DNA from 3 places in the Enterococcus gallinarum genome. Region 2 is predicted to be linked to each of the others. Evidence: predicted binding sites of a transcription regulator. Region 2 holds the regulator's gene; each other region holds the start of a gene.
The links. The regulator NrdR, encoded in region 2, represses ribonucleotide reductase genes. The targets are predictions, from matches to a motif close to ACACNATATATNGTGT.

Region 1: nrdH (glutaredoxin-like protein NrdH) is a predicted target of NrdR. The motif match lies at 8,318-8,333, and genes of this name have one in related genera.
Region 3: HED61_RS09935 (vitamin B12-dependent ribonucleotide reductase) is a predicted target of NrdR. The motif match lies at 8,181-8,196, and genes of this name have one in related genera.

Annotation. Positions count from the first base shown of each region.
Region 1 is NZ_CP050816.1:3,377,226-3,387,301, reverse strand. It holds gene glpK (glycerol kinase GlpK) at 1-808, shown strand, start outside; gene glpO (type 1 glycerol-3-phosphate oxidase) at 812-2,632, shown strand; gene HED61_RS16355 (MIP/aquaporin family protein) at 2,634-3,350, shown strand; gene HED61_RS16350 (alpha/beta hydrolase) at 3,508-4,524, shown strand; gene nrdF (class 1b ribonucleoside-diphosphate reductase subunit beta) at 4,574-5,542, opposite strand; gene nrdE (class 1b ribonucleoside-diphosphate reductase subunit alpha) at 5,733-7,892, opposite strand; gene nrdH (glutaredoxin-like protein NrdH) at 7,991-8,215, opposite strand; gene HED61_RS16330 (ferrous iron transport protein A) at 8,573-9,040, shown strand; gene feoB (ferrous iron transport protein B) at 9,037-10,076, shown strand, end outside.
Region 2 is NZ_CP050816.1:2,304,966-2,315,041, reverse strand. It holds gene murC (UDP-N-acetylmuramate--L-alanine ligase) at 1-592, shown strand, start outside; gene HED61_RS11495 (MaoC family dehydratase) at 862-1,329, shown strand; gene HED61_RS11490 (Bax inhibitor-1/YccA family protein) at 1,310-2,002, shown strand; gene polA (DNA polymerase I) at 2,129-4,774, shown strand; gene mutM (DNA-formamidopyrimidine glycosylase) at 4,790-5,632, shown strand; gene coaE (dephospho-CoA kinase) at 5,629-6,222, shown strand; gene HED61_RS11470 (ABC transporter ATP-binding protein) at 6,363-7,160, opposite strand; gene HED61_RS11465 (CsbD family protein) at 7,289-7,621, shown strand; gene HED61_RS11460 (FusB/FusC family EF-G-binding protein) at 7,928-8,569, shown strand; gene nrdR (transcriptional regulator NrdR) at 8,770-9,270, shown strand; gene HED61_RS11450 (replication initiation and membrane attachment family protein) at 9,285-10,076, shown strand, end outside.
Region 3 is NZ_CP050816.1:1,989,571-1,999,646, reverse strand. It holds gene abc-f (ribosomal protection-like ABC-F family protein) at 1-70, opposite strand, end outside; gene HED61_RS09960 (uracil-DNA glycosylase family protein) at 422-1,015, opposite strand; gene HED61_RS16920 (hypothetical protein) at 1,187-1,315, opposite strand; gene HED61_RS09955 (Crp/Fnr family transcriptional regulator) at 1,543-2,202, opposite strand; gene HED61_RS09950 (heavy-metal-associated domain-containing protein) at 2,700-2,927, opposite strand; gene HED61_RS09945 (heavy metal translocating P-type ATPase) at 2,953-4,878, opposite strand; gene HED61_RS09940 (DUF4430 domain-containing protein) at 5,105-5,524, opposite strand; gene HED61_RS09935 (vitamin B12-dependent ribonucleotide reductase) at 5,646-8,129, opposite strand; gene HED61_RS09930 (hypothetical protein) at 8,269-8,799, shown strand; gene HED61_RS09925 (GNAT family N-acetyltransferase) at 8,965-9,468, opposite strand; gene HED61_RS09920 (GNAT family N-acetyltransferase) at 9,548-10,048, opposite strand.

The sequences.
Region 1 (10,076 bases), 1.1 Mb from region 2:
ACCGATTGCTGGGATGGCAGGGGACCAACAGGCTGCTCTCTTTGGGCAAATGGCTTTTGAAAAAGGCATGATCAAAAATACGTACGGTACAGGGGCGTTTATCGTTATGAATACCGGAGAGGAACCACAATTATCCGACAATGATCTGTTGACCACGATCGGCTATGGAATCAATGGTAAAGTATACTACGCATTGGAAGGTAGTATTTTTGTTGCCGGCTCAGCGATCCAATGGTTGCGGGATGGCTTACGTATGATCGAGACGTCTCCGCAATCTGAAGAATTAGCGGCAAAAGCGACTGGCGACAATGAAGTCTATGTCGTACCAGCCTTTACGGGATTAGGTGCACCTTATTGGGATTCTGATGCTCGGGGAGCAGTTTTTGGCTTGACCCGCGGGACAACGAAAGAAGACTTCGTGCGGGCGACCTTGCAGGCTGTCGCTTATCAATCGAAGGATGTCATCGATACCATGAAAAAAGATTCAGGGATCGATATCCCATTGTTGAAAGTGGATGGCGGGGCTGCTAAAAATGATCTTTTGATGCAATTCCAAGCAGATATCTTAGATATTGAAGTACAACGGGCAGCCAATCTTGAAACGACAGCACTGGGGGCGGCTTATTTAGCTGGCTTGGCCGTCGGCTTCTGGAAAGACCTCGACGAATTGAAAGCAATGGCAGAAGATGGTCAACTCTTTACACCAGAAATGCCAGCTGATGAACGTGAGAACCTTTATGAAGGATGGAAACAAGCAGTGGCAGCGACTCAGATGTTTAAATTCAAAGTGAAGAAAGAAGGCGAGTAAGCCATGACTTTTTCTTATAAAGATCGGCAACAAGCCCTAGCAGAAGCAAAAAATACGACCTATGATGTATTGATCATTGGTGGCGGAATCACTGGTGCTGGAGTCGCCGTGCAAACGGCAGCTGCCGGCATGAAAACGATTTTGGTAGAAATGCAGGATTTTGCTGAAGGAACCTCCTCTCGTTCGACGAAACTGGTTCATGGGGGCATCCGCTATTTGAAAACATTTGATGTCGAAGTTGTGGCAGATACAGTGAGGGAACGAGCGATCGTGCAACAGATCGCTCCCCATATTCCTAAACCAGATCCCATGCTTTTACCTATCTACGATGAGCCCGGTGCAACCTTCAATCTTTTTTCTGTCAAGATTGCCATGGATTTGTATGATCGTCTGGCAAATGTAACAGATAGTAAATATGCCAATTATACGTTGACGAAAGAAGAAGTATTGGAACGAGAACCGCAACTGCAACATGAGAACTTGACCGGAGGCGGAGTCTATCTGGATTTCCGCAACAACGATGCCCGTTTAGTGATCGAAAATATCAAACGGGCCCATCAAGATGGTGCTGCAATGATCAGCAAAGCCAAAGTTGTTGGTATGCTTCATGATGAACAAGGAAAAATCAATGGTGTTCAAGTAGAAGATCAATTAACGAAAGAACAATTCGCCATCCATGCGAAAGTTGTGATCAATACCACTGGACCATGGTCTGATATCGTTCGAGAATTAGATAGCAATGATAACTTACCGCCGCAAATGCGCCCAACCAAAGGTGTCCATTTAGTGGTGGATCGTGAAAAGCTGAAAGTACCTCAGCCAACTTATTTTGATACTGGCAAGAATGATGGTCGGATGGTTTTTGTGGTTCCTAGGGAGAACAAGACGTATTTTGGTACGACAGATACGGATTACACGGGCGATTTTGCCCATCCGACTGTTACGCAAGAAGACGTCGATTATCTTTTAGAGATCATCAACCATCGCTTTCCAGAAGCTGCGATCCAACTGGATGATATTGAAGCTAGCTGGGCGGGGTTACGCCCGCTGATTACGGCTAATGGCGGTTCTGATTACAACGGCGGAGCTAAGAGCAAACTTTCGGATGAAAGCTTTGATCAAATCGTGCAAACTGTAGAAGCGTATTTGGACGATCACCGCAAACGCCCGCAAGTCGAAAAGGCGATCAAACAAGCAGAGGAACGTCTAGAAGCCAGCAGTGTGGATCCTTCACAAGTTTCTCGGGGCAGCAGCTTGGAAATGTCTCAAGACGGACTGTTGACACTGGCCGGAGGCAAGATTACAGATTATCGGTTAATGGCTGAAGGCGCCGTCAAACGAATCAATGAATTACTGGCTGCAAAAGGGCAGCAGTTTGAATTAGTGGATTCCACGCGTTATCCGGTATCTGGCGGCGAAATTGATCCGACCAATGTCGAGGACGAACTGGCGCAATTGGCGAAAACCGCCGAAACTGCCGGTTTTTCCCCTGAAGATGCGCGATACTTGGCCGATCTTTACGGTTCAAACTTACCGATAGTCCTTACCTATAAAACCACGTTTGCGGGGCTGGACGAAAAAGAAAGCACGGCATTGAATTATGCCTTGCAAGAAGAACTGGTTCTGACCCCTGTGGATTATTTATTGCGACGAACCAATCATGTTCTCTTTATGCGAGATACGTTGGATCAGATCAAAGTTGGTGTGATCGATGCAATGGCGGATTATTTTGAATGGACAGCTGCAGACAAGCAAATGTATGCCGAAGAATTGGATCAAGTAATTGCGGAATCAGATTTGAGTGCCTTAAAAGGAGGAGAATGATATGAGTGATGCAACACAAATCTTTAGTGAATTTCTGGGAACGGCAATTTTAGTTTTACTGGGGGATGGTGTTTGTGCGGCAGTCAACCTTAAAAAGAGTAAAGCAGAAGCTTCCGGCTGGATCGTGATCGCGACAGGCTGGGCAACAGCTGTGACGATTGCTGTTTATGCCTCTGGTTTCATGGGACCTGCCCATTTGAACCCTGCTGTAACGTTGGGAATGGCAATGACGGGTAATTTTTCTTGGGGATTGGCGGTACCTTTCATGTTAGCACAGTTAGCAGGCGGGATCGTCGGTGCAATTCTTGTTTGGCTCAATTACTTGCCGTTATGGGATGAAACAGAAGATCAAGGCGCTATTTTAGGGACATTTGCCACTGGACCTGCCGTTCGTAACTTAGCCGCGAATACGATGACCGAAGTGATCGGTACGTTTGTTTTAGTATTTGGCTTGTTGGCATTTGGTGCAAATACCTTTACGGATGGCTTGAACCCAATCGTAGTCGGAATCTTGATTTTGGCGATCGGTCTTTCTTTAGGCGGACCGACAGGATATGCCATCAACCCAGCTCGAGATTTAGGTCCGCGGATCGCCCATCAAATTTTGCCCATCAAAAATAAAGGAACATCTGACTGGGGATATGCGTTTGTACCAATCATTGGACCTTTTATCGGTGCAGCATTGGCAGCCGGACTATTCATGATTTTACCGCTCTAATTGACTCATTGATCTTTTAAACGATAGCGATCTGCTAGATGGCTATCGTTTCTTTTTTTTGATAAATTCCTTCGTTTGATTGAATTCTTCCAGCGTTTGATTGAATTCTTCCAGCAAAAGTGGTTAAATAAAGAAGCTGAAAAAAGAGCAAAGGAGCATGTATGTGAAAAAAATTTTGCGTGTTTGTTTATGGCTTGTCGGTATTCTAGTAGCACTAGCACTAGTTGTACTGATTGCTTTTCAAGTGTCACCTCGTCCAGGGGCCTATCTGATTGGAAAAATGTTTAATGACGAGGTGAAGATCACAGATGAAACCGCGTATCAAAAAAGTTTGCCTCATGTGACGGTAAAAAATGATCTGACCTATACTTCTGACTATGATCGTAGTACATTTGACCTCTATTATCCCCAAGGTGCTTCGAAAGTACCAGTTGTTTTCTGGGTGCATGGTGGTGGTTACGTCGGTGGTGATAAGGAAGGGGCCAAAGAATTTGCGACCTACTTAGCAGATCGCGGACAAGTGGCAGTGGTTTCATTGAACTATGAGTGGGCTCCTAGTCTAGAATACCCAGGGCAAGTCAAACAAATCAATCAAGCCTATCAATCAATCAAGAAAGAGGCAGCGCAATATCCAATGTTAGACTTTAAAAAAGTCATTTTTGGTGGAGACTCTGCCGGCTCACAGATTGCTGGGCAATTCTTAGCGATCCAAACCAATTCGGATTACGCCAAAGATATGAAGATGACGCAAGTGATCCCATCAGGAGATATAAAAGGATTCATTTCTTATTGCGGACCTGTTGACTTGAAGCAAATGGCTCATCAAACTTCTGATGATCGCTTCATGAAATTCTTTGTTAAAACAGTCGCGTGGTCTTTATTAGGAACCAAAGATTGGAAAAACAGTAAAGAATTGCAGCAAGTGTCATTAGTCAATAAATTGACCAAAGAATTTCCGCCAACCTATATCACGGATGGCAATGCCTATTCTTTCCAGGATCAAGGAATCGCTTTTGATCAGAAGCTTCAAGAGCTAGATGTGCCAGTTAAATCTCTCTTTTACAAAGATGTTCCTGAGGCAGTCAATCATGAATACCAATTTGATTATTCGCTAGAAGAATCAAAGAAATGTTTGGATGAAACTCTCGACTTCCTTAAAAATGTGATGCTGTAAGGCTTCAAAACGCGAAAAAAAGTTGACCCTAATAAAAGGTCAACTTTTTTTAATCTCCTAGACCGATGAAATAGTCATCATCTTTCATTGCTTCTACCGTTCCTAATAGATAGCCATTCCCCACTTGAGAGAAGAAATCGTGATTGCTGGTTCCGGTAGAGATACCATTCATTACGATCGGATTGACATCATTGGCCGTATCTGGAAACAGGGGATCTTGGCCTAAGTTCATCAATGCTTTGTTTGCATTGTAGCGCAAGAAGGTTTTGACTTCTTCCGTCCAGCCGATCGCGTCATACAATTCTTCGGTGTACCGTTCTTCATTTTCATACAATTCATACAACAAATCGTACATCCAGTCCTTCAAACGCTGTTGTTCTTCTTCAGGAAGCTCATTGAAACCTAATTGGAATTTGTAGCCGATATACGTTCCATGTACCGATTCATCACGGATAATCAGTTTAATGATCTCTGCAACGTTAGCCAATTTATTATTGCCTAAATAATAGAGCGGTGTATAAAAACCGGAATAAAAAAGAAACGTTTCTAGAAAAACACTCGCAATTTTCTTTTCAAGGGGAGTCCCGTTCTTATAGATCTCATTGATACGTTCTGCTTTTTTTTGCAGATAGGGATTCGTATTGGTCCATTCAAAGATTTCATCGATCTCGGCTTTTGTATTCAATGTGCTAAAGATAGAAGAATAACTTTTGGCATGGACAGATTCCATGAATTGAATATTGTTCAAAACAGCTTCTTCATGGGGCGTGCGTACGTCTTTACGCAGCTGATCCATTCCGCTTTCTGATTGAACCGTATCGAGCAGTGTTAGCCCGCCAAATACATAACCAACCGTTGTTTTTTCTAGATCTGAAAGTGTCCGCCAATCATCTAAATCATTGGATAATGGAATACGCGTATCTAGCCAGAATTGTTCTGTCAGCTTTTCCCAAGTTGATTTATCGATGATGTCTTCAATCGCATTCCAGTTGATTGCTTCGTAATAAGTTTTGCCCATCTTAGGTTCCTCCAATAGTAGTCTTGATACCAGAGACAAGAACAAAAGGAGCCTACCTGATTGTCAGTCGCAAATGCCTTCAACCTTTCGGGAGGATCTCTAATCCATCTCGATCATGCTTTGGTGAAGACATTTGATTCAATCAGGTAGTTTTTTTGTTCTTAGTCAGTGCTTAGCTTAGCGTGCGTGATTAAATCACACAGCTTTCGCATTGATTGCTGCCGATTTCTTCTGCGTCATCCGTAAAGGTCCGTACATAATAAATCGATTTGATCCCTTTATGGAACGCATAATGACGCAGAATGTTCAAGTCACGGGTTGTCTGTTTACTGGTTTCTTTCCATTCATAGAGCCCTTCTGGAATATCTGAGCGCATGAAGAGGGTCATACTCATTCCTTGATCCACGTGTTTTTGTGCAGTTGCATAAACATCGATAACTTTACGCATATCCATATCATAGGCTGAGCGATAGTAACCAATCGTATCATTGCTCAAGTAAGGTGCAGGATAGTAAATCTTCCCAATTTTCTTTTCTTGCCGTTCTTCGATCATTCGTGTGATTGGATGGATACTCGCACTTGTATCATTGATATAAGAGATAGAACCATTTGGCGCAACGGCTAAACGGTTTTGGTGGTACAAGCCGTCTTTTTTGACTGCTTCTGCCAATGCGGCCCAATCTTCTCCAGAAGGAATAAAGACACCGTCGAATAACGCTTTGATTTTGTCTGATTTTGGTTGGTAATCCCCTGTGATATAGTCTGTGAAATAGCTGCCATCCGCATAAGCTGATTTCTCAAAGTTATGGAACACTTCGCCCCGTTCTTTGGCGATGTTATTGCTTTCTACAAGTGTCCAGTAGTTGAGCAACATAAAGTATAAGTCTGTGAATTCTAATGATTCAGGAGAACCATATTCCATTTGATTCTTCGCAAAATAGGTATGCAAGCCCATTGCACCTAAACCAATCGTATGGTTCAACGCATTTCCATTTTGAATAGAAGGAACAACGTCGATGTCAGAAGCATCTGTAACAAAAGTCAACGCGCGAGTCATGGCACGGACGGATTTTCCAAAATCAGGACTGTCCATCAAATTGACGATGTTTGTTGAACCAAGATTACAACTAATGTCGGTACCAAGTACTTCATATTCTTGCTTGCCGTTGATCACAGAAGGTTCTTGCACTTGGAGGATCTCGGAACAAAGGTTACTCATAATGATCTTGCCGTCGATTGGGTTGGAACGATTGGCCGTATCAATATTGATGATATAAGGATAGCCGGATTCTTGTTGCAATTTCGAAATTTCGTTTTCAAGATCCCGGGCTTTGATTTTGGTTTTACGAATTTTAGGATTCATGACTAAATTGTCGTATTCTTTGGTGATGTCGATATAAGAGAACGGGATACCGTATTCTTTTTCGACACTATATGGGCTGAATAAATACATATCTTCATTTTTACGGGTCAATTCATAGAATTTATCAGGAACGATCACACCAAGAGAAAGAGTCTTGACCCGGATTTTTTCATCCGCATTTTCTTTTTTGGCAGATAAGAAACTGATGATATCTGGATGGAACACGTTGAGATAGACGACACCAGCACCTTGACGCTGTCCTAGTTGATTGGAGTAGCTAAAGCTATCTTCGAACAATTTCATGACTGGCATCACACCGCTAGCAGCTCCTTCGTAACCTTTGATAGGCGCGCCAGCTTCCCGCAAGTTAGACAACGTGATCCCTACGCCGCCGCCGATCCGAGAAAGTTGCAATGCGGAATTGATCCCCCGACCGATTGCGTTCATATCGTCGGTCAACTGGATCAAGAAACAAGAGACCAATTCACCTCGGCGTTTGCGGCCAGCATTCAAGAAAGAAGGCGTTGCCGGTTGATAACGCTGATAGATCATTTCATCAGCCAAAGCCAAAGCTAATTCTTCATCGCCATCTGCAAAATAGAGAGCATTGAATGCCACACGGTCTTCATAACTTTCCAAATAGGCTGTTCCGTCATTGGTTTTCAATGCATATTGAGAATAAAATTTGTACGCTGCCATGAAGGACTTGAAGGTAAAATGCTGTTCAGATAGAAACTGATAAAGTTCTTCGATAAACGCAGGACGATACTTACGAATGAAAGCTTCTTCTAAGTAGTCATGTTCAATCAAGTAATTGATTTTGTCAGTAACTGTATCGAAAGTCATCGTATTTGGCTCAACATTTTCTTTGAAAAAAGCCGCTAGTGCTTCTTTATCTTTGTGTAGAGGGATCTGTCCATCAACGGGGCGGTTGATTTCATTATTCAATTTAAAATAGCTTACATCCTTGATTTCTTTTAAGCTCATAAAAGGCAACCTCTTTCCTTGTTTTGATCGTATAAAAAAGGATCTGCAGGTCTTGACGACTGACAAATCCTCCAAAAACACATTGGTTAAGTTACTGCTTAGCTGGCCAATTGACGTAATTGATCCGGACGGAAGCCAATGATTGTTTGTGCATCAGAAGTGATGATCGGAACGCTTTGGAATCCTTGTTCTTTCAAAAACTCAATTGCTTCAGGCTGGTTGTCAATATTGATTTCTTCAAAAGAAATATGATTATCGCTTAAAAAGCGTTTTGCCATTTTACATTGCATACAGTTGTTTTTTGAAAATAGTTTAATATTCATAATGATTTCCTCCGAGTCAGTAGTAGTTATAAATCTAGTATAAATAAGTCTAGGAGAAAGTCAACGAAAAAACACTATATCTAGTGCTTGTGAAAATTACATACACTATTTATAGTGTTTGTCTGGTTTTTATACAACCGAAAAAAGCCGATTTTTCCTAGGAAATCGCGATTTTTAGCCAAAAAGATCCGAGAATATGCAATGGATGTGAGTAAAAAAAATTTGAATTGTGAACGAACTTTCAAGTTCATCTGTGAAACAGATTGACTTTAGTCCTAAATCGCTCTATTATAATGATAATCATTCTCAATTGAACGGATAAATAATAGGAATCTTTCACAAGAGGAGGAAGAAATCATGAAAATGGCGCAAACAGAGGCTTCCAAAATATACCAAATCGAAGCGATCGCGACACCAAAGAACGTCACGGCGCATTTAAATGATTTGGGTCTTCGGGTAGGCGTTGACATTCTCATGGTTCAAAAAAACCGCAAAAGCGGCATCATCTTGCATCGGGACAACCGGATCGCATTGGATGCCAGCGTCATGGAGCAGATTGACGTGTCCGAAAGACAACAGCAGACGGTTTTGACTTCTCTAGATCAATTACATGTAGGAGAGCAGGGCAAGGTGGTAAAAATTGCAACGACTGGTGCTTTGCGGCGGCGATTGATGGATATGGGGATCACCAAGAATGTGCCGATTCATATCGTGAAACTAGCGCCACTAGGTGATCCGATCGAGATTCGCTTAAGAGGGTATGAATTGTCGCTGAGAAAACAAGAAGCAGCTTTCGTCTTTGTTGAAAAAGGAGTAGAGGAATGACCTATCAATTCGCATTAGTCGGCAATCCCAATAGCGGCAAAACTAGCACCTTCAACCAACTGACGGGGGCCAAGCAAACCGTTGGGAACTGGCCGGGAGTGACAGTCGAACGAAAATCAGGAAAGCTCCGTAAAGCCAAAGAAATCACGATCCAGGATTTGCCGGGTATCTATTCATTGTCTCCTTATACTCCTGAAGAAGTGATCTCGAGAAATTATTTGGCAGAAGCCCCCATCGATGCTGTCTTAGATATCGTTGATGGAACGAACTTGGAGCGGAATCTCTACCTCACTTTACAATTGTTGGAAATGGGTCTGCCTACAATAGTGGGAATCAATATGATCGATCTTTTAAAGCGCAAAGGGATCCAGATCAACTTTGAGAAGCTGTCCTATGGTCTAGGCGTACCTGTTGTTGGCTTCAGTGCTTTAAAACAACATGGATTGAATAAGCTGATTGATGCCGCAAAGAAAAAAGCTGGGAATGGCGACTCAGTGGTTGTCTATGATTCCCGTTTGGAGGCTGCCTTAGCAGAGATCAAGGCCCTTTTGCCCGAAGAGATTTCTGAAAGCAAACGACGTTGGATTGCCATCAAACTGTTTGAAGGCGATGAATTGATTCGTCAACAAGTCACTTTGACGCCGAGCAATGAAAAAGAATTAGCGGAAATTATCAAAATCACGGAAATGATTTTTGACGAGCGCAGTGATGCGATTATAGTAAACGAACGGTATGAATTCATTCAGCAGTTGTTGGCTTTAGCAACGATCAAGGAAGAGGAATACCGCTTGTCCTTAAGTGATAAAATCGACCGTGTGTTGACCCACCGCCTACTGGCACTACCGATTTTTGCCTTTTTCATGTGGGGAATCTACTTCTTATCCATCCAAACGATTGGCACGATGGGCACAGACTGGGTCAATGATGTGTTATTTGGCAGTTGGGTTCCGGATATTCTACAGCAGTTGATGAACCAATGGCAGGTGGCACAATGGCTGCAAGAATTGATCCAAGATGGGATCGTGGCAGGTGTCGG
Region 2 (10,076 bases):
TGTCTATATCCATAATGAAAACATCGGTCATTTCGTGTTACCGGCATTTGGCCAACATAATATCAACAACGCTTTAGGGGTCATTGCAGTAGCCTATAAAGAAGGGCTGGATATGACAGAAGTTGCGGAAGAAATGTTGTCATTTCCTGGTGTTAAACGTCGTTTCAGTGAGAAGAAAGTCGCTGATATGACAATCGTTGATGATTATGCTCATCATCCGGCAGAAATCAGAGCAACAATTGACGGCGCACGCCAAAAATACCCTGAAAAAGAAATTATCGCTGTTTTCCAACCCCATACCTTTACCCGAACGATTGCATTGATGGACGAATTCGCAGAGGCATTGGATCTAGCCGATAGCGTTTATCTATGCGATATCTTTGGCTCGGCTCGGGAATCTCGCGGCGATGTGAAAATTGAAGATCTTGGGAACAAGATTCAAAAGGGTGGACAAGTGATCAAAGAAGAGAATGTGTCACCATTATTGGATCATCAAGATGCTGTGATCATTTTCATGGGTGCCGGGGACGTACAAAAGTTTGAATCAGCCTATGAAAAGTTGTTGAGTAATACGACTCGAAACGTGTTATAAAAAATACGGAGCGATGACCAAATCAAATCACCCGAGCAGATCAACGAAACAAATGATATCTCATTTGCACTGGCTGTCAACAGAACTATGATACAAAATCAACCAGTGAGACCTACTATTTAGCCTTCGTTGCTATTGCTCGCATCGATTTGACAAAAGTCAGCGCCCCGTTTTTGCTTTTTTGGGACATCGCACCACGAACTTGCACTTTTATCTGCATCTGATAAAATGAAATCAGAGTAAAATTATTTATTTTGGAGGAAATAAATTTGAACATTGGTAAACCGCGAAAACTAGGTAAGAAAATTGATGAAATCGAGGAAGGCGATTCGTTATCTTTAACAGAATCGATCGAAGACAGTCAGCTTTTGTTGTATCTCGGTTTGACAAATGATGCCAATCCGCTTTATATTCAGCATGACTATACCCAAAAAACAGAATACCAACGGCCAATCGTGCCTTCGGTAATGTTGATGGGGATTATTACAAGTGCGATTTCTAAACATTTGCCAGGACCAGGTTCTCATGTGGTGAATTTTTCGGTGAACTTTATTGAACCTGTTTTTCATTATGAGACGTTGACCTTCGATTTCGAAGTGATCAAAGTCGATAAGATGAAAGACGTAGTGACGATCTCTGTTGAAGCTGTCAATACGCAAGAAGATCGTGTGTTGGATGCAGTAGTGATGGTCCAACCTCCAAAAATCGTAGAGGAAGGTGAAGAAAATGAACAATGAAGTAGTTAATGCCCAAGGGCTCAATCGTTTTTATTCCAAAGTCTATCTATTTTTTGCTGTAGGACTAGGAATCAGCGCAGTGTCTGCCTACTTTTTCGGACAAGTATTTGCAGAACAAACAATGAATTTTATCCGTAATTTTCCACTAGGCTTTACAGGGTTATGGATCCTTCAAATTATTTTGGTCTTGGTCTTAGGCGCAAAAGCGCAAAAGAATCCTTCGCTGACCATAGCAGGATATCTGGTTTACTCCCTTTTAAATGGGGTGACGCTGTCAGTTACACTAATGTATTATGACTTCGGATCGATCGCAGGTGCATTTGTTTCCGCAGCGATCACTTTCGGCGTAATGTCAGCATTTGGTATCATGACAAAACGTGATTTAAGTGTTGTGGGACGAATCGGCTACGGCATGTTGATCGGGATCATCATTTCGACATTGCTGAATGTGTTTATTTTGCATAGTGGTCCAGTTGACTTTTTCTTGTCGATCGTGACAGTATTTGTCTTTATGGGAATCACTGCCTATGACAACCAACAGATCCGTAATCTATACCAAGCAACGAATGGCCAAGCAAATACTGGAATGGCTGTCTTCATGGCATTACAGTTGTATCTTGACTTTATCAACTTGTTCTTAGCGATTTTGCGAATCTTTGGTAAAAACAACTAATGAGGAAATGCGAGGAAACTCGCATTTTTTTTTGCAATTGGCTTAATCGAACAAAGGCAATCCATCGCTTTTCATGGATTTCTTTGATAGAATAAGAGAGAACTTTTGAGGTGAGGAGTTATTCAAATGACAAAAAATAAATTATTGCTAGTTGACGGAAATAGTGTCGCATTTCGGGCTTTTTTTGCACTGCACAATTCATTGGAACGTTTTAAAAACAACAATGGTTTGCATACCAATGCGATTTACGCTTTTCACACCATGTTTGAAAATGTAATGGCAAAAGAACAGCCAACTCATGTCCTGGTGGCTTTCGACGCGGGCAAAACAACTTTTCGGACTGCGATGTATGAGGAATATAAAGGCGGCCGTTCAAAAACGCCTGGAGAATTCAAGGAACAAATGCCCTATATTCGCGAACTGATCACCGCTTTAGGTGTTCAGTATTATGAACTGGACAATTATGAAGCGGATGATATTATCGGCACATTGGCACAAAAAGTTGACAAAGAGCAATTTGATGTTGTGGTATTATCTGGAGATCGCGATTTGACCCAATTGGCTACCGACCATGTGAAGGTTGATATCACAGTAAAGGGTGTCAGCGAGATCGAAAGTTATACGCCAGAACACGTTGCAGAAAAATATGATGGTTTAGCGCCATTACAGATCATTGATATGAAAGGATTAGCTGGAGATGCCTCTGACAACATTCCCGGTGTCACAAAAATCGGTGAAAAGACGGCCATCAAACTTTTGAAAGAATATGGTTCAGTTGAAGGAATCTACGAGCATATCGATGAGATGAAACCAAGCAAGATGAAAGAAAACTTGCTCAATGATAAAGAGATAGCCTTTTTGTCAAAAAAATTGGCAACGATCGATTTGGATGCGCCAGTGGATGTGGCCATTGATTCATTGAAGTACGAAGGAAAAGATCTGGATAAATTGATTCCATTCTATCAAGAAATGAACTTCAATTCTTTCTTGGAAAAATTAAATGTGGTGACTGAACCGGAAGAAATGGAAGATATTCTTTTTGACGTTGTAACAGAGGTCACTCCGGAAATGTTTACTGAGGATATGGCTCTTTATATCGAGATGCTGGGCGATAACTATCATTTAGAAGATATCGTTGGTGTCGCTTGGGGGAATCAGCAAAAAATTTATGTGACCAATCAAGATGATCTCTTTGAAAATGAGTATTTTATTGCTTGGCTAAAAAATGCCTCTTCACAGAAGAAAGTCTATGATGCAAAACGAACGTATGTGGCGCTGAATCGTTATGCGACTGCACCACAAGGGATTGTCTTTGATACATTATTAGCTGCTTACTTGCTAGATACCAATGATTCAAATAATGATATTGCTGGTGTTGCTAAGCATTATGGATTTGATGCGATTCAATCGGACGAAGCTATCTATGGCAAAGGTGCGAAACGAGGACTACCGGCAGATGAAGAAGTCTTTTTCGCTCATTTAGCTCGAAAAGTTGCGGCGATCAACTACCTTTCTGTCCGTTTGGCGAAAGAGCTAGCAGAGAAAAATCAGACTGCACTCTTTACTGATATGGAATTGCCATTATCAAAAATTTTAGCAGAGATGGAAATCACTGGGATTCGCGTGGACGCTTCTCGTTTGCATCAGATGAAGGGCGAATTTGCAGAACGTTTGCATGAAATCGAACAAAAGATTTATCAAGAAGCTGGCGAAGAGTTCAATTTAAATTCGCCAAAACAATTAGGCGTGATTTTATTTGAAAAAATGGGGCTGCCAGTGATCAAGAAAACTAAGACTGGCTATTCAACGGCAGTGGATGTTTTGGAACAGTTGAAGGAACAGGCACCGATCGTCGAAGACATTTTGATCTATCGTCAAATTGCCAAAATCCAATCCACCTATGTGGAAGGACTGCTTAAAGTGATTCAAGGAGATGGCAAAGTCCATACCCGTTACGTGCAGACTTTAACACAAACTGGACGTTTGAGTTCCGTTGATCCAAATCTGCAGAATATCCCAATCCGATTAGAAGAAGGGCGGAAAATTCGAGAAGCCTTTGTTCCAAGAGCCAAAGATTGGGTCATTTATTCTTCGGATTATTCTCAGATCGAGCTGCGGGTTTTAGCCCATATCTCGAATGATGAGCATTTAAAAGCGGCCTTTGTAGAAGGACAAGATATTCATTCAAGTACCGCTATGCGAGTCTTTGGGATCTCCACTCCAGAAGAAGTTACACCAAACATGCGACGTCAAGCAAAAGCGGTCAACTTTGGGATCGTTTATGGTATCTCTGATTATGGTCTCTCCCAAAATCTTGGGATCACTCGCAAAGCGGCGCAGCAATATATTGATACCTACTTTGAAAAATATCCAGGGGTCAAAACTTATATGGAAGAAGTTGTCCGTGAAGCGAAAGACAAAGGCTATGTGGAAACATTGTATCATCGTCGTCGCTATTTACCAGATATCAATTCCCGCAATTTTAATTTGCGGACATTCGCAGAACGTACAGCAATCAATACACCGATCCAAGGCAGTGCCGCAGATATTTTGAAAATTGCCATGATTGATTTGGATCGTCGTCTAAAGGATGAAAAATTACAAGCAACGATGCTTTTACAAGTCCACGATGAACTTGTCTTCGAAGTACCAGAAGATGAATTAGAACGCTTAGATGCTCTTGTCAAAGAAGTCATGGAAAATGCTGTCTCACTGCATGTGCCATTGTTGACAGATAGTAACTGGGGCAAAACGTGGTATGAAGCAAAATAAATGAGGTGAAATGTTGTGCCGGAATTACCAGAAGTGGAAACAGTTCGCAGAGGACTAGAGAAACTGATTTTAAATAAAACGATCAAAGAAATGGAGATTCGTTGGCCCCGGATCATTGAATCTCCAGAAGTACCGATTTTTGCAGCGATGCTAAAAGGACAACAATTTCAAGCTTTTGATCGTCGAGGCAAATTCTTGATTTTCAAATTGACCGATTATGATCTGATTTCCCATTTACGCATGGAAGGCAAGTATGAATTTTTTGAAAAAGAAGGGGTGCCGGACAAACACACGCATGTGATTTTTCATTTCACTGATGGCAGTGAATTGCATTATCGGGACGTGCGAAAATTTGGACGTATGACTTTAGTTGAAAAAGACCAGAGCAGTACGTATAAAGGAATCATGCAGTTGGGGCCGGAACCATTGCCGGAACTGTTTCTGTTGACAGACTTTACTCGTGACCTAAAGAAATCAAAAAAAGCCATCAAGCCGCTGCTTTTAGATCAAAAGCTTGTGACAGGTTTAGGCAATATCTATGTGGATGAGGCTTTATGGGAAGCAAAGATTCATCCTGAGCAATCGGCAGCGACACTGAATGAAGCCGAAATTAACTTGTTGCATCGGGCGATCATTGATGTCTTAGCCCGAGCAGTGGAGGCAGGAGGCACAACGATTCGGACCTATTTGAATGCGTTAGGCGAAGCGGGGCATTTCCAAGTCTCTCTACACGTTTATGGTCAAACCGGCAATCCTTGTGTCCGCTGTGGTACCCCGATCGTAAAAACAAAAGTTGCACAACGAGGGACCCACTATTGTCCATTCTGCCAGCAATTACACGCGGGGACAGAAAGATGAGCTTGGTTGTAGGTGTAACGGGCGGGATTGCTACTGGCAAGAGTACCGTTGTCAAGTGCTTTGAAGAAGCTGGTATCCCAATCATCGATGCTGATATCGTTGCTCGTGAAGTGGTGGAGCCAGGGATGCCAGGGCTTGAAAAAATCAAAACTGTTTTTGGGCCAGAGGTCATCAATCCCGATGGGACACTAGCTCGGAAAAAATTAGGAAAAATCATTTTTGCGGATGACAATAAACGGGAATTGCTGAACCGCACATTAGGGCCCTTTATCCGTAAAGAAATCCTACGACAGATTGAAGTCATGAAAGCAAAAGCTGATCTTGTGATCGTAGATATTCCTTTGTTATACGAAACTGGTTATGAATCCCTGCTAGATCAAGTAGCGGTCGTCTATCTTCCGGAATCGATCCAGTTGCAGCGACTGATGAAGCGAGACCATTTAACCAGCATCGAAGCCCAACAACGTATCAATAGTCAAATGCCAATAGAAGAGAAGCGCAAACGGGCAGATATCCTCTTTGACAATCAAGGAACCATTGAAGAAGTTAAGACGCAAGTTCAAGAATGGCTTGCTAAAAGAAAGAATTAAGACAGAGACACCGGCACAAAGGAGCCCCCTTTATTTCTGAAAAGCTAACAGTTGACGCATTATTTTGTCGTTTGCTGGAAACTGAAGTTAGAAAGGATATCTGGAAAGAGGCTTTGGTTGTCGCTGTCTCTTTTTTTGTTTCATTTTTTGTTTAGTGAGTTGCTTTTTGGTAAAACTGCCAGGCGATCGGAAGTGACTTCATGGAAAAAAACAGGTTTCCCATAAAAAGCAGATAACGTTTTTTCGTTAAAAATTTGCTGGCGCTTGCCAGAAGCGTGGATTTTACCATTTTTCAGCATCATGATATGGTCAAAAATCGGTAAAATCTCTTCTGTATGGTGGGTCACATAAATCAACGTAGGTGATTCCTTGTGCGCCATCTCGCCAATTCGACTTAGCAATTCTTCTCGAGCAAAAAGATCCAATCCATTACAAGGTTCATCTAAAATCAACAATTCGGGATTTGCCATCAAAGCGCGGCTGATTAAGACTAATTGACGTTCCCCTTGAGATAACTGATGAAATGGCTGGCCAATCAGTTGACTGCCGCCAGTTGAACAAAGAATGGCAATAGCTTGGTTCAAGTCTTTCATTTGGTAGTCTTGATAAATACCGATACTAGCATATTTTCCCGATAGAACGACCATTTCTGAGAGCTCCTGAGCAGGAATCTTCTCTTGCAAGGTCGCACTTATCCAACCAATTCTGCGCTGAAGGTCTGGCACAGATGTTTTTCCGTAGACTTGACCTAGAACTTGCCGTTTGCCAGAAGTCGGCCAGATCATCCCAATGATCAGTTGTAATAAAAGTGTTTTGCCAGCACCATTTAATCCTAAAAGTGCCCAATGCTGATTTTTAGCAATTTGCCAGTTGATGTCTTGCAACAAAACAGTTTGCTTGCGAACCAACTGGATGTCTTCAAAATTTAAGATGTCCATAAACTGCTCCTTGTCAAAGAATATTCTGAAAATTTGATTCAGTATACCATATCTTTAAATGAAGCGCATACGTATCTTTTGTCAATCGAAGAAATTCTTGCTATGCTAATAAAAAAGGAGGAATCATCATGGGATCATTGAAAGACGAAAAAGATGTAATTGTTGGTTCTGCAAAAGAAAAAATTGGTGAATGGATCAATAATGAAAAAATGGAACAAGAAGGAAAAGAACAGGCAAATGAAGCAAAAGCCAAAAAAGATCACCGTCAACAACAGGTAGACGAAATTGAGGATCGGCATGATGAATTAGATGCTCAACCAGGTGATAAAACATCAGAAACACTTGGTCGGGACCGATTGTTAAACGAAAATGAAGACACAGATGCTGCAAAGATCTCTTCAACCGAACGACGGGATGCTGATCATTTGAAACATTATACAGGAATCGAAGAAAAACTCTAGACAGGATCTGGAGTTTTTTTATGATAAACCATATTCGTCAATCAATATAAATAGATAAAAAAGAAGGAAATCCTGTTTTAAAAGGTATCAATAATTCCACTTTGACAAGAAAAGGATGCTGTCTGCGGACAATGATTGACAACCCCTGAAGGAAAAACTATAATAGCCAATGACTTTCCATAAAAAAAAGGGAAGTCCAGGAGGTGGTCAACAAATGCTGAATTCTGCATTGTCCTTGACTGTGGTCAGAGGAATTTATCAGTAATATCTTTTGTTTTTTCATTAAAGAGAGGATCGATATCTATTATGACCACCATTGAACCCTATCAATTTCATTTCATCAAACATCAAGTCCAACAATTAGTTCGGACTTATCAGTCTGTTAATGATCGCCATACGATTCGCACAGTTGAAATGTTAACTGAAGAAGCCATTCAACCATTTTTTTCTGAGGAGGACAAAGAAGCACAGTCTCTGATTCGTCAATTTTTTGATTCATCTTTGACGATGTCAAAGAGCTTGACCATTCTTGAAGCACTAAAAAAGAATGTCCGACCTTTTCAAGTGCCTTCAGTCAAACAAACAGAGAAACTGTTTCGTAAAGTAAAAAAATTAAAAGTACCTGATTTTTCCCAAACAGACCTTCGTGATTATACGTATTTGGCTTGGGATGACATCGGCAGTCAAAGTAAATTTATGATCGTAAATACTCAAAAAGGCTACCAAGGAATCTATGGTCATTTATCTACAGAAGTAAAAAAAGGAATCTGTCCTTTATGTCAGCATGAGTCTACTGTCTCCATGTTTTTATCGTTGACAAAAAGTGGTGGCGATGGAACATACACCAAACGAGGAAATTACATTTGTCGCGACAGTGAGCAATGCAACCAACAAATGGAACAACGGGAAACTCTGGATGAGTTTGTGTCACTGTTACAAATGAGATAAGGAGGAGAACGACAGAATTGATTCTGTCGTTTTTCTTTTGTGGCTAAAAAAACAACCGTCACATTATTTAAATTTGTAATATTTCTTTCGCTTGAAAGACTTTACCTATTAGATAAAAGAATTTCATGTTATAATTAAGCATATAAATCATCGCTGTCTCGCCATCATTCGAGACACGGAAGAGAGAACGGGGTGGAACTATGCAATGTCCAAAATGTCATCATAACAATTCTCGAGTGATTGATAGCCGCCAAGCCGACGATGGTCGCGTGATTCGCCGCCGCCGCGAATGTGAAAACTGTGGTTATCGATTTACCACATTTGAACGAATTGAAGAAGCACCATTATTAGTTATTAAGAAAAATGGCGCTCGTGAAGAATTTAATCGTGAAAAGATATTAAGAGGGTTGATACGCTCTGCTGAAAAAAGACCCGTTACAATGGAACAAATGGAAAAAATTGTTGATCATGTGGAGAATCGTGTGCGAGCACTAGGTGAAAATGAAGTTTCGACAACGATGATTGGCGAATATGTCATGGAAGATCTAGTCGACTTAGATGAGATTGCTTACATTCGGTTTGCTAGTGTCTACCGCCAATTCAAAGATATGTCAGTCTTCTTAAAAGAATTGCAGGACATCGTTGAAAAGGCAAAAGAACCAAGTGATCCGCAAGAAACAGCAGACAATCAAGAGGAATAGGAGGTCCCTGAATGGTGGGCAACATATTACCAAATCAATTGTATCGTGTCTTCAAAAGTCGTCCACTAACAACTGAAGGGAAGGATGCGCTGATTCATCTTTATCAGCCAATCATCGAAAGTGATGCCTTAGCACTCTATCTGACACTGACTGCGGATCAGCAGGATCCGCAAGAAAGTGAGTTTATTCATCTAGATATTTTGAATGCGATGAATGTAGGGTTACAGCGTTTTATTCAAGCACGAAATAAGTTAGAAGGAATCGGCTTACTCAAAACGTTTGAAAAAGAAGATGACGAGTTAGGAATCACATTTTTGTATCACCTGCAAGAGCCAGTTCATGCGAGCGATTTCTTTCAAGATGAACTCTATAGTTTCTTATTGCTTAACCATGTTGGAGAGCGAAAGTTTCGACAACTTGTTTCGTTGTTCCAACCAGCAAAATGGCAAGCAGAAGGCTATCAAGAAGTTACGGCTTCTTTTATGGATGCTTATCGCTTGGATACACAACAATTTGCAGCCAATGAAGAGGAATTACAGGAAGTCAATGGCAAATTCCAAGACACTCAAAGCAGACTGGTGTTAGATGAACAACAACTAGATTGGGATTTTCTTCTTTATGAAGCTCAACGTCGCTACATCCGTGCAGACAATTTCGATAAAGATTTTCGGCAAAAACTACTCCTATACCATTCATTATACGGCTATGATGTGATGGAGCTGTTGGATCTGATGACAGATTCGGTTTCTTTAACTACTGGGAAAATCGATCAGAAGGCATTAGAACAATTGATTTTACAAAAAACA
Region 3 (10,076 bases), 320 kb from region 2:
CAATTGACAAGACTTCTTTAGCGCCATATTGTTTTTTGATCTGTTTGAATTGGACTGTTAATGTTTCCATGAATGATCTCCCTCTCTCGTCTAGGAAAAAGGAAAACACAAAAAAGGCATAGCCTGGCGCTATCCCTTCATAAATAATTGGAAAAGTAGACACTCATCCCTTGAAATCGCGATCACCTAGACTTTTGAATAGTATTAAATTAACGATTCAAAAGATCGATCCACAATTTCATTGCCGCTGTCATGACTTTTCCTCCTTCAGTAAATGATTTCCTTAAGTATAGCAGATCCGAAAATACTTGTACAGAAAGGTTCGCATGAGTTCGCTGGAAGTCCCTTACACCAGTGTGTCCTATAATTTCAGCGGAAGATCTGTCATCCTGCGAGCTCATGGGATCGTCTGCTAATCAAATCATTCCTTCGTAATCACTTGATACATTTTCGCGATATCCTCGGCTGCCATCGTGACTTTAGATTTTTCGATCAATACATTCTTCCCTGTCATAATATAAGAAGGCAATAAGCGGATCTTTCCATAGTAGATTTCAGTCTGGCGTATTTTATAAGTTGCAACGGAGGGAATCGCATTCTTTTTTTGCTGCTTTTTGGCGATTTGATTGAAGGCTTTTTTGGCGACATCCCCCATTAGCATAATCACTTCAATATTTGGAAATAATGACAACTCTTTTTCTAATAGCGGTAGATTTTCAGTGATCGTTTGTGTTTCAATTGTCGTCGTGTGTTTTGGCGTTTTGATCGCATTGGTCAAATAAATCCCTAAATCCAATAAGTCATGGGCAGAATCTACATAGATCCCAGCTTGTTGAAACAACGGCAACGTCGTAGAAAGATAAGCGCCATCTGTTGCCCCATAAAAATCATCTGTTGGATCTAGGGGAACGACTTCATTGATCAATACTGCTTTAATGGTTTTCGGATCGACTTCAATATCATTCAAAAAAATACTTTTTTCTGCTCCAGCCATCAATGCCTCTTTCACATTCATTTTCTCACTCCGTTCCTATTCTCTTTTCCTTAATCATACAAAAGGAAAGCGGCGAAGTCGAGGAGTACTTTGTGTTGAGAAAATCAGTCGGTACCCCTCTCTAAAAGAGACAAAAAACTGCGTAAGGAGGATTTCCTTACGCAGTTATACTCAATGAGTCGCGCTCATTTATTACTTATTGAAAATCTTTGGTCCTTTACGCATATTCTTGCGATCATTTTTTGGTGTGTCCATTTGTTTCGAACGGCCACCACCTTGTTTCTTTTTGATCAGTTCAAGCATTTTTTCTTTTTGGTTCACTATTTCCACCTCGTTTTCCCCAGACCCTCTCTTATCTGATAAAACAAATCACTTTGATAAAAGAATTTAGCATCCTGATTAAATCTACTTGGATTTTGACCGTTTGTCAATCGTTGATTGCACAATCTACTGAAATTCAGAAGGTTTGCACTGATTTATTGGCAGATGTGAGGTCCCCTTCGCGGGAAACGGATGGTAAAGCTGCTTTTGAATAAAAGTCTCTTTCTTTAAAGATCTGCTAACTGATCTTGGTCAAGCAGCCACACCGTTCGCTTATTGCGGCGGATCCATTGTTTCTCTTCAAAGCGTTTTAATTTTCTTGAAAGAGTTTCGGGTGTGGTTCCTAAAAACAACGCCAGCTCCTTCATTTTCATAGGCAGCACAACTTGATCTGATTCGGCAACTTTTGCTAGATCTAGTAGATAAGTTGCTAATCGTTCATCAACTTTTTCCATCATCAGAAAGCGTGCTTGCTGCTCGACTTTTAGCATTTTTTGCGCATTTATTTCTAATAATTTCAAACTTAGCTGGGGGTAATCCAGCAACAGCTGCGTAAAATCTCGCTGTTTGAGAACACAAACTTCTGTTTTCTCCAACGCTTCTCCAAACAATAGTTCGTTTCGAACACCAAATAGTTGTTTCTCTCCCTCATAGCCACCGGGTTCAATGACACGCAGGACTTGCTCTTTGCCATTAGCGGAAAGCTGATAGACCTTCAAGCTTCCACGAGCAACGATCACTAACTGATCAGCACTGGTTGGGGTAAATATCAGTTCCCCTTTTTCCTTAATGTGATGTGTAACCAGCATGTGAATCACTCGTTGATCCGTTTCATCTAAATGATTGAACAATGGCACTAATGAAACACACATATGATCCTTTGCCATGGAAATCCTCTCCTATTCGCTACCAGTTTCCCCGTAAAATTGTCCTATCCAAGGAATCAATGGCCTTGCAATCACGCAGAAAATTCTTTAGAAAACTCAAAAACTCAGTCCTGCCGAACTTCTTTTATAGAATGTCTCAAACAGCAACAACAGCTGCGATTGCTCAACAGCCATGCATGTTAACACGCGACGTTTCTTTTTTAATGTACCACTTTTTTTGAGCATCGTACACCCACCAATTAGCACTAGTGTTGACATAAATTTCTGGAAGTTTACTACTTGATGCACCCATTCAAGGATTCCTTCTTCATCAATACTGTTGAGACTAAATCTCCTTGTTGAAGCCTACCCGACTGCTTTGAAATAAGCCATTAATCCCGTGATCGTCTAACGGCTAAATCTATACACGAAAAAATAATTAACGATAGTAATAGAAAAGATCCATTATCCCTTTCCTATTAACTTCCTTCGGCTTCATTCCTTTGTTTCAAGTAATATCAAGCCAACTCTTTTAGTTGAATCCCTTCAACGACATAACCTAGCGTTTCGATCACTTGTTGGATTTCTTGCGGAGTGATGATTTCTGGTTGAAATTCTACTTTCACTTTACTGGCATTGAACAGAACATTCACTTTTGTTACACCAGACTGGCGACTCAACCCTTGTTCGATTTTTTGCATACAAGATGGACAAGTTAAGGTTTGTAATTGAATAATTGATTTCATGACTATTCCTCCTTTATTGATAGTCTTATTTTAATTCTTCTTGTGTCACTAATAATTGATTTGTATCAAGTTTTGACTTATTTGGTTTCGCCAGCAAGCGCATCGCGTTCAAGACAACAAGCAAAATACTTAACTCATGGAAAAACATCCCGCTGGCCATATAGATGAAGCCAAAGACCAAACCTACTAACAAGAATAAAACAGTTCCTAACGCAATCAGAATGTTTTCTTTCATCTTTCTGACGGTTCTTTTCGTTAGTTGATAGGCATAATTTAGTTGCTCGATCCGTGATTGAATCAATACAATATCAGAGGTTTCGACTGCCACATCTGTCCCATTGCCCATCGCAATCCCAATATCAGCAAGTGCAATTGAAGGACTATCATTGATGCCATCTCCCACGAAAGCAACTATTTCCCCTTTTTTCTGTAAATGTCGAATAAAGTCCGCTTTTTCTTCAGGTAAAAGCTCACCATGAATCTCTGTTAACCCTAACGTGTGGCCAATCAAATTTGCGGTGTGTTGATGGTCTCCAGTCAGCATGATCAGCCGTTTTATGCCGCTTTTTCTCAGTGCATGAATCGTTTCTGACGCCCCTGAACGAATCGCATCTTTGATACCAAATAATTGAGTCAATTGCTGATCACACGCTACTAAAACGATTGAATGACCCTGTCCTCGTAATTCATCTTCCTGCCGTTGTACCTCCATCGATAGCTCGATCCCTTGTTCAATCATAAATTGTCTGTTACCGATCAACACATCATGGCCATTTGCAACCGCCTGTACACCGCGTCCCTTATGGATCTTCGTCTGCTCCACATGGACTGCTTCCCAACTTTCCCCGACAGTTCTTGTATACTGAAGTATCGCTTGACCTAATGGATGATCGGATTCTGCTTCTACGGCTGCCGTTAAGACTAAATCGTCTTTATCGGTAAAAATCTTTGCGGCAGTCACACTTGGCTTGCCTTCAGTCAATGTCCCTGTTTTATCAAAAACAATCGTATCGACACGGCTGAAAGTAGCCATGACTTCGCTGCCTTTAATCAGTACTCCATTCTTGGCACCATTCCCGATCCCCGCAACATTGGCGACCGGAACACCGATAATAAGCGCTCCGGGGCATCCTAGCACCAGTAGCGTGATCGCTAGACGAATCTCTTTAGTAATCAAGCCTATGAGAACAGCCAGCACCAAAATCAGAGGTGTATAATAGGTGGCAAAACGGTCAATCAAACGTTCGGCAGCTGATTTGCTATCTTGTGCCTCTTCAACGAGTTCAATGATTTTACCAAATGTCGTCTCTTCTCCAACTTTTTGAGCTTGGATTTTTAATGTACCGTTTTCGAGAATCGTTCCTGCAAAAACCATTGCGCCTACTGCTTTTCTAACAAGTTCAGCTTCTCCTGTCACTGTTGCTTCTTTTAAGTAGCCCGATCCTTCAACAATCATGCCATCCACTGGCACTTGAGCACCTGCTTTCACCAGCAAGCGATCCCCCACTTTGACTTCTTCAATTGCTACTTCTGCCGTCTTTTCAACGGCGTCTTCATTCGCTGAGGGGATATATTTCCAGGCTTTTGCCGGCGACATATTGATGAGAGATTGAATTGCTGATCGCGTATGGGCTAACGTTTTTTGTTCAAGAACATGACCAAACAAAAAAAGAAAGGTCACAATAGCTGATTCATTGTATTCCCCAATAAAAAGGGCGCCCAGCACTGCCACAGTCACTAATAAGTCAATACTAAGGACTTTCACTTTTGCCGCTTGATAAGCTTGGATAGCAATGGGAAGACCACCAATAACAGAAGCAATAAACAAGCAACTCTCATAGAGTACCTGCTGCTGCAATAAATATTTCCCACCAAATGCAGTGACGATCAGACAACCGCTGATTATTGTCAGCAACACTTGGTTTGCTTGTATCTTTTTTTGGATCTTCAATGTCTCCACTCCTTTTTTGTTTGTAGGGATGATTCAGCGCTAGTTTAACGAAAAGGAGCGAAAAACAAATTGATTTGTATCAAGAAAAAAAGAGCTGCAACATAAGTAGCAACTCGAGGATACTGAATGGCACGATACATCGTGCAAGCCAAAGAGACCTGCTGGATCCTAGTCCTTATTGGGGGGCCTCGGTTGAAAACATATGTTACACCTCTTAAAGGGTGAGTTAGAATGCTTGTAAATTAAAAGTGATCGTATCAGCTTTTTTCAAAAACAGCTCTTGGGCACCTTTATCACTCATTTCATCATTGACTGTATAGACCCAAAATACATTGTTCTTTTGATCTTGACTCATTCCATCGATCGAAGTGATAAAGCCATCTTTTTCTTCAATCGTAAAGTTTTCTTTCATTACTTTCAGTAGTGATTCATTTTCTTGAAAAGCAACTTCTTTTGAGGTGACTTCCTCACCTTTATTCGTGATAACAATCGTAGCTGTTAATTGTTTCTGATCAACAGAACGTTCTGTGCTTTCTGCACTTTGTGCATTTTGGGTATTTTCTGAAGATGTACGCGTATTTCCTTGACAGCCACTAGTGACAAATAATCCGCCTAACAACACGGTTACGACTAACAATTTTTTCATTTATTTATTCCTTCCCGACATACGTCATTAAAATCTACTCTTTTATCCATCGAAAAACATACTAAATTTTTACTGAAACACAGGTATATCCCTTATCTCTTCAATCACTAATGATCTATTTTTACAAACCACATTTCAATTGAATTTTACAATTGGTACATGTACTACAACCGCCAATTTCTTCTATTGTTCCTTCATGACAGATGGGACAAATGTCACCAGAAATCACTGGTTCATTCGTTTGGGTGGTAAATTGATCTTCTGCTGGTTCTACTTGAGTGTTTATTTCATTGTCGATTGCTTCCAAAGTCAATACTTGTGAGTCACGGCTGCCATCCACGTATACAGTACCGCCTTTGGCACCACCATCGTAGAGATCCATATAGACTTTCGCCACCTGACTTACAGAATACCCTTTCGGTGCATTGACAGTTTTTGAAATCGAACTATCCACCCAGCGTTGAATCGCACATTGAACACCAACATGTTCTTCTGGGGACAGTTCCATTGCTGAAATGAAGAAGTCTGGCAGCTGATCTTTGGCTTGTTCCGGATGATTCGCAAGATATTCTTCAACGATTGCTGCATTGATCTCAATAAATTTGCCTAATCTGCCACTTCTAAAATAGGAGAAGGAGTAGTAAGGCTCTAATCCTGTTGACACACCGGTCATCGTTCCCGTCGATCCTGTTGGTGCGACAGTCAAAAGATGTGAGTTGCGAATCCCAAATTGCATCACCCCTTCACGAATATGGGCTGGCATTTTTTTCATATACCCTGTGTCAATAAACTTCTCTCGTAATGCTTGTGTCTCTTGATCATCTTTCCCAATCAAAAATGGAAAACTGCCCTTTTCTTTTGCTAAATCAATGGAGGCTTCATAGGCGGTGATAGCAATCGTCTCAAAAATCTGATCGACTAATTGATTGCCTTCTGCTGAACCATAAGTTTTCTCACAATAGATCAGTAGATCGGCTAAGCCCATGATGCCAAGTCCAACACGTCTTTCACCTTTCGCTTGGCGCTCATTTTTATCAAAGAAGTAAGGGGTCGCATCAATGACATTATCTTGAAAACGAACCGCGGTTTTAACCGTTTCTCTTAATTTAGCAAAATCAACTGTCCCCGTTTGATGATCGGCCATGTTTGCCAAATTGACTGCTGCTAGATTACATACAGCATAAGGTGTTAACGGCTGTTCACCACAAGGATTCGTCGCAACCACTTTTTGCCCATAGGCTGTAGCATTGGTCATTTTATTGGCATTATCGATAAAGAAGATACCGGGTTCAGCTGAGTACGTGGCACAAAAAGTGATCAAATTCCACAATTCACGAGCCCTGATCCTTTGATAGGTTTTTACTTTATGACCGGCGGCTTCCCATTCTCGCACATCTCCGACTTCTGCCCACTTTGCATCGTATTCCGCCATTTCTTCTTCGGAATAATTATCGATATCTGGGAAACGCAGCGCATACCAATCGTCTTTCTTTACTGCATCCATGAATTCTTCTGTCAAACAAACAGAAATATTCGCTCCAGTCAGGAAGTCGCTGTTTTTAACCGTATAACTTCCTCCATGCCGTAGCTTTTCTTTTGCTGTCTTGATCATTTCATTTTGCTCGGTATCTGATGATTCTGGAAGCTGAGCAATATGGGTATACATTTTTTCTTCCATTTTTGACAAAGGATCAAAATGAAGTTTTTCATTGATTAACTGTTTGATGGTGTCATTTTTCAATGTTTTGTTTAACTGCAGCAATACTGCAGGATTCTGGATTTTAGAAATAATGAACGCCAAAATGTCTGGATGCCAGTCAGCCATCATGATCATCTGTGCGCCGCGACGACTTCCCCCTTGCTCGACCAGATTCGTCAAATTGGCTAAGTCATTCAACCAAGAGACGGCACCAGAGGATCGCCCGCTGACACCATGGACCACACAAGCTTTTGGCCGTAAGGTTGAACCATTAGTACCAACTCCTCCGCCCCGACTCATAATCTCCATCACTTCTTGTCTGTGTACAGCGATTCCTTTACGAGAGTCGTGAATGAAAGGCATCACAAAGCAATTGAAATAGGTAACTTGAGAATTAGTACCAGCGCCATAAAGGACTCGACCTGCCGGAATCAGATTTTGTTCGGCAATTTGCTGATAAAACTGCTCAAGAAACAACTCCTGCTCTAACTCTTTATCGGAAATCCCTCTAGCGACTCGGCGAGCGATTTGTTCGAAATAAAGTTCCAGTGGTTTTTCGATCTCATTTTTCCGTCGTTTAACAAGACCACTAACTTGTTCAGCAGTATTTTCTATAGCTGAGCGATACTCTTCTTCAACCTCTATGGAGACCATGTCGTCATCAATAGACTTTACCCATCCGATGCCTCGAGCAGGATATTGAGGATCTTCTTTTGTGGTTAAAATAACCAAATCACCCTTATCTAATGTTTGGTGGTTTTGATCCTTGAAAGAATAGCGATCGAGCATGATCAAGCGAGAAATTCCTTCAAATGTGTTCGTCATATCAGTAGTGATTGCTGAGACTTCTGGGAACATATGAATGTCCTCGTTTAGCTTGCTTATCGTTTGTTTACTGTATTTCATTTTTTGTGCCACCTTCCCATACTCAACATATTGTGTCCGAAATTCATTATCACACTACATAATGTGTTTTTCAATCTTGAAATTTATTTTTTTTCATGTATAATGAGAATGATTATCAATTAGAAAGACGGCGATTTCGATGTTCCAGCCTCATAGCCATATATTTTCCGTTCAAAAAATTTCTTTATTAGCACTCCTTACTGCGTCTTGTATCGTTGGACGCTTATTTTTTGTCTGGATCCCCAACGTTCAGCCCATGAGTGCTATTTTATTTTTATTAGCCCTGGCAGGCAGTTTGTCTGATGCTTTGATCGTTGCTTTATTGAGTTTGCTTGGTACAAATATCTACTTAGGGATGGGGCCTTGGACGATCAGCCAATTTGTAGCACTGGCTGCTATGATTACTTTTTTTCATCTGGGAGGAAAAATATCTCTCATAAAGCAAAGCCGCTTAACCCAAGCACTTCTAGCGTTCATTTGTGGTATTCTATACGGTTTGATCGTTTCTATGATGGAAGTTTGGCTTTATCAGTTTCCTTCTTTTACAGCCTATTATCTTCAAGGCTTCGTATTTGATTTGTTTCATGCTAGCGGAAACTTCCTGTTTTATTTGATCTTATTCCCCGTATTTGAGCGAATGATGCCCGCATTAAATAAATGGAGAAAATAGAAAAGCCTAATCTTTGCTCGAACCATCACCAAATTAGGAGCACTTACCAACTCTTTTGTCAAAGAAACGTGAAGCGGATTCGTCAAAAAAAATCTTTTTACCAAGTTAGCCTAGGCTTCTTAACAAGGTAAAAAGATTTTTATTGTTTGAAGAGAACTTTCTGATTCACTGTTCCTGTTTTATCCTATTTTTCTGTTGTGGGTAGTCAAGGCGATGCAACTGATAGAGTGCGTCTTCTTCCGTTTTGACTAACGAAAAATTCAGTTTTTCTAAAAGTTTTATCGAAGCTAGATTTCCAGGCGCTACCTCTGCTTTTACTGATTGAACACCTTGATCAAACAGCCACTGTATCGTCGCTTGAATCACTTCTGAGCCGTATCCTTTTTGAGACTCCTGAGGATGGATCGTGTAACCGATCCAGAAAAAATCTGCTTCATTTTTTAAATAGATATCACCGATCAGCCGTTCATCTAAAGTGTGCACAACTGCTAAATTTTTGCCTTCAGAAAAACTTTTTGTATGCAGCAGTTCTTTGATATACGCAGCTTTTTCCATGTTTTTGAAACCTTGGTACTTCATCCACTCTAAATCATTTCTATAGGTCATAACTGTTGGGATATCTTCGATCCTAAAATCACGGATAAAACAACGTGATGTGCAAAAATACATGATACCCCTCCTCATTGCATCTTGACCCTTATCTCAAGTAGAGAGTCAACTGACGTTTTGCTTATTGAAAATAGACTCGCTAGTTCCTTGATCTTGGGTGAACAAAAATTTTTTCGTAAGAAAGAACCTTGACTTTCTTTTGATTCATTTGAGCAATGGTTTCTTTAGTGGGCCGAAAACCTAACGATCGCCAAAATTTACCCGCTGGTTGATTATTCAATAAAACGGCCAAGGCTAGTTTCGTCATCCCTTCAGAAAGAAGAATTTCTTCTAATTTATGAACGATTGCTTTCCCGTGTCCTTGCCTCTTTTCATTGATCAACAATAATCCAATATAAGCGGTTTGCTCTTCTGGATAGTCAACTAAGTAGTCAAGGATCGCCACCGGCTTTGTATCCTTTCTAACTAAAAAAAAGCGTTTATTTTCTTTCTTTACTGATTCAGGCTTATCTACCATATCTTGTTTTAATAACTGCAAGGAAGCCACATCATCCGTTAAAGAAAAATACGGCTGATTATTTAAATAGATGGAAACAGCTTCCTGTTCATTTGCGTCAGTCACTCTCTCGAAAGTAAACATTGGTCAACTCCTTTAAAACTTTTTCTTT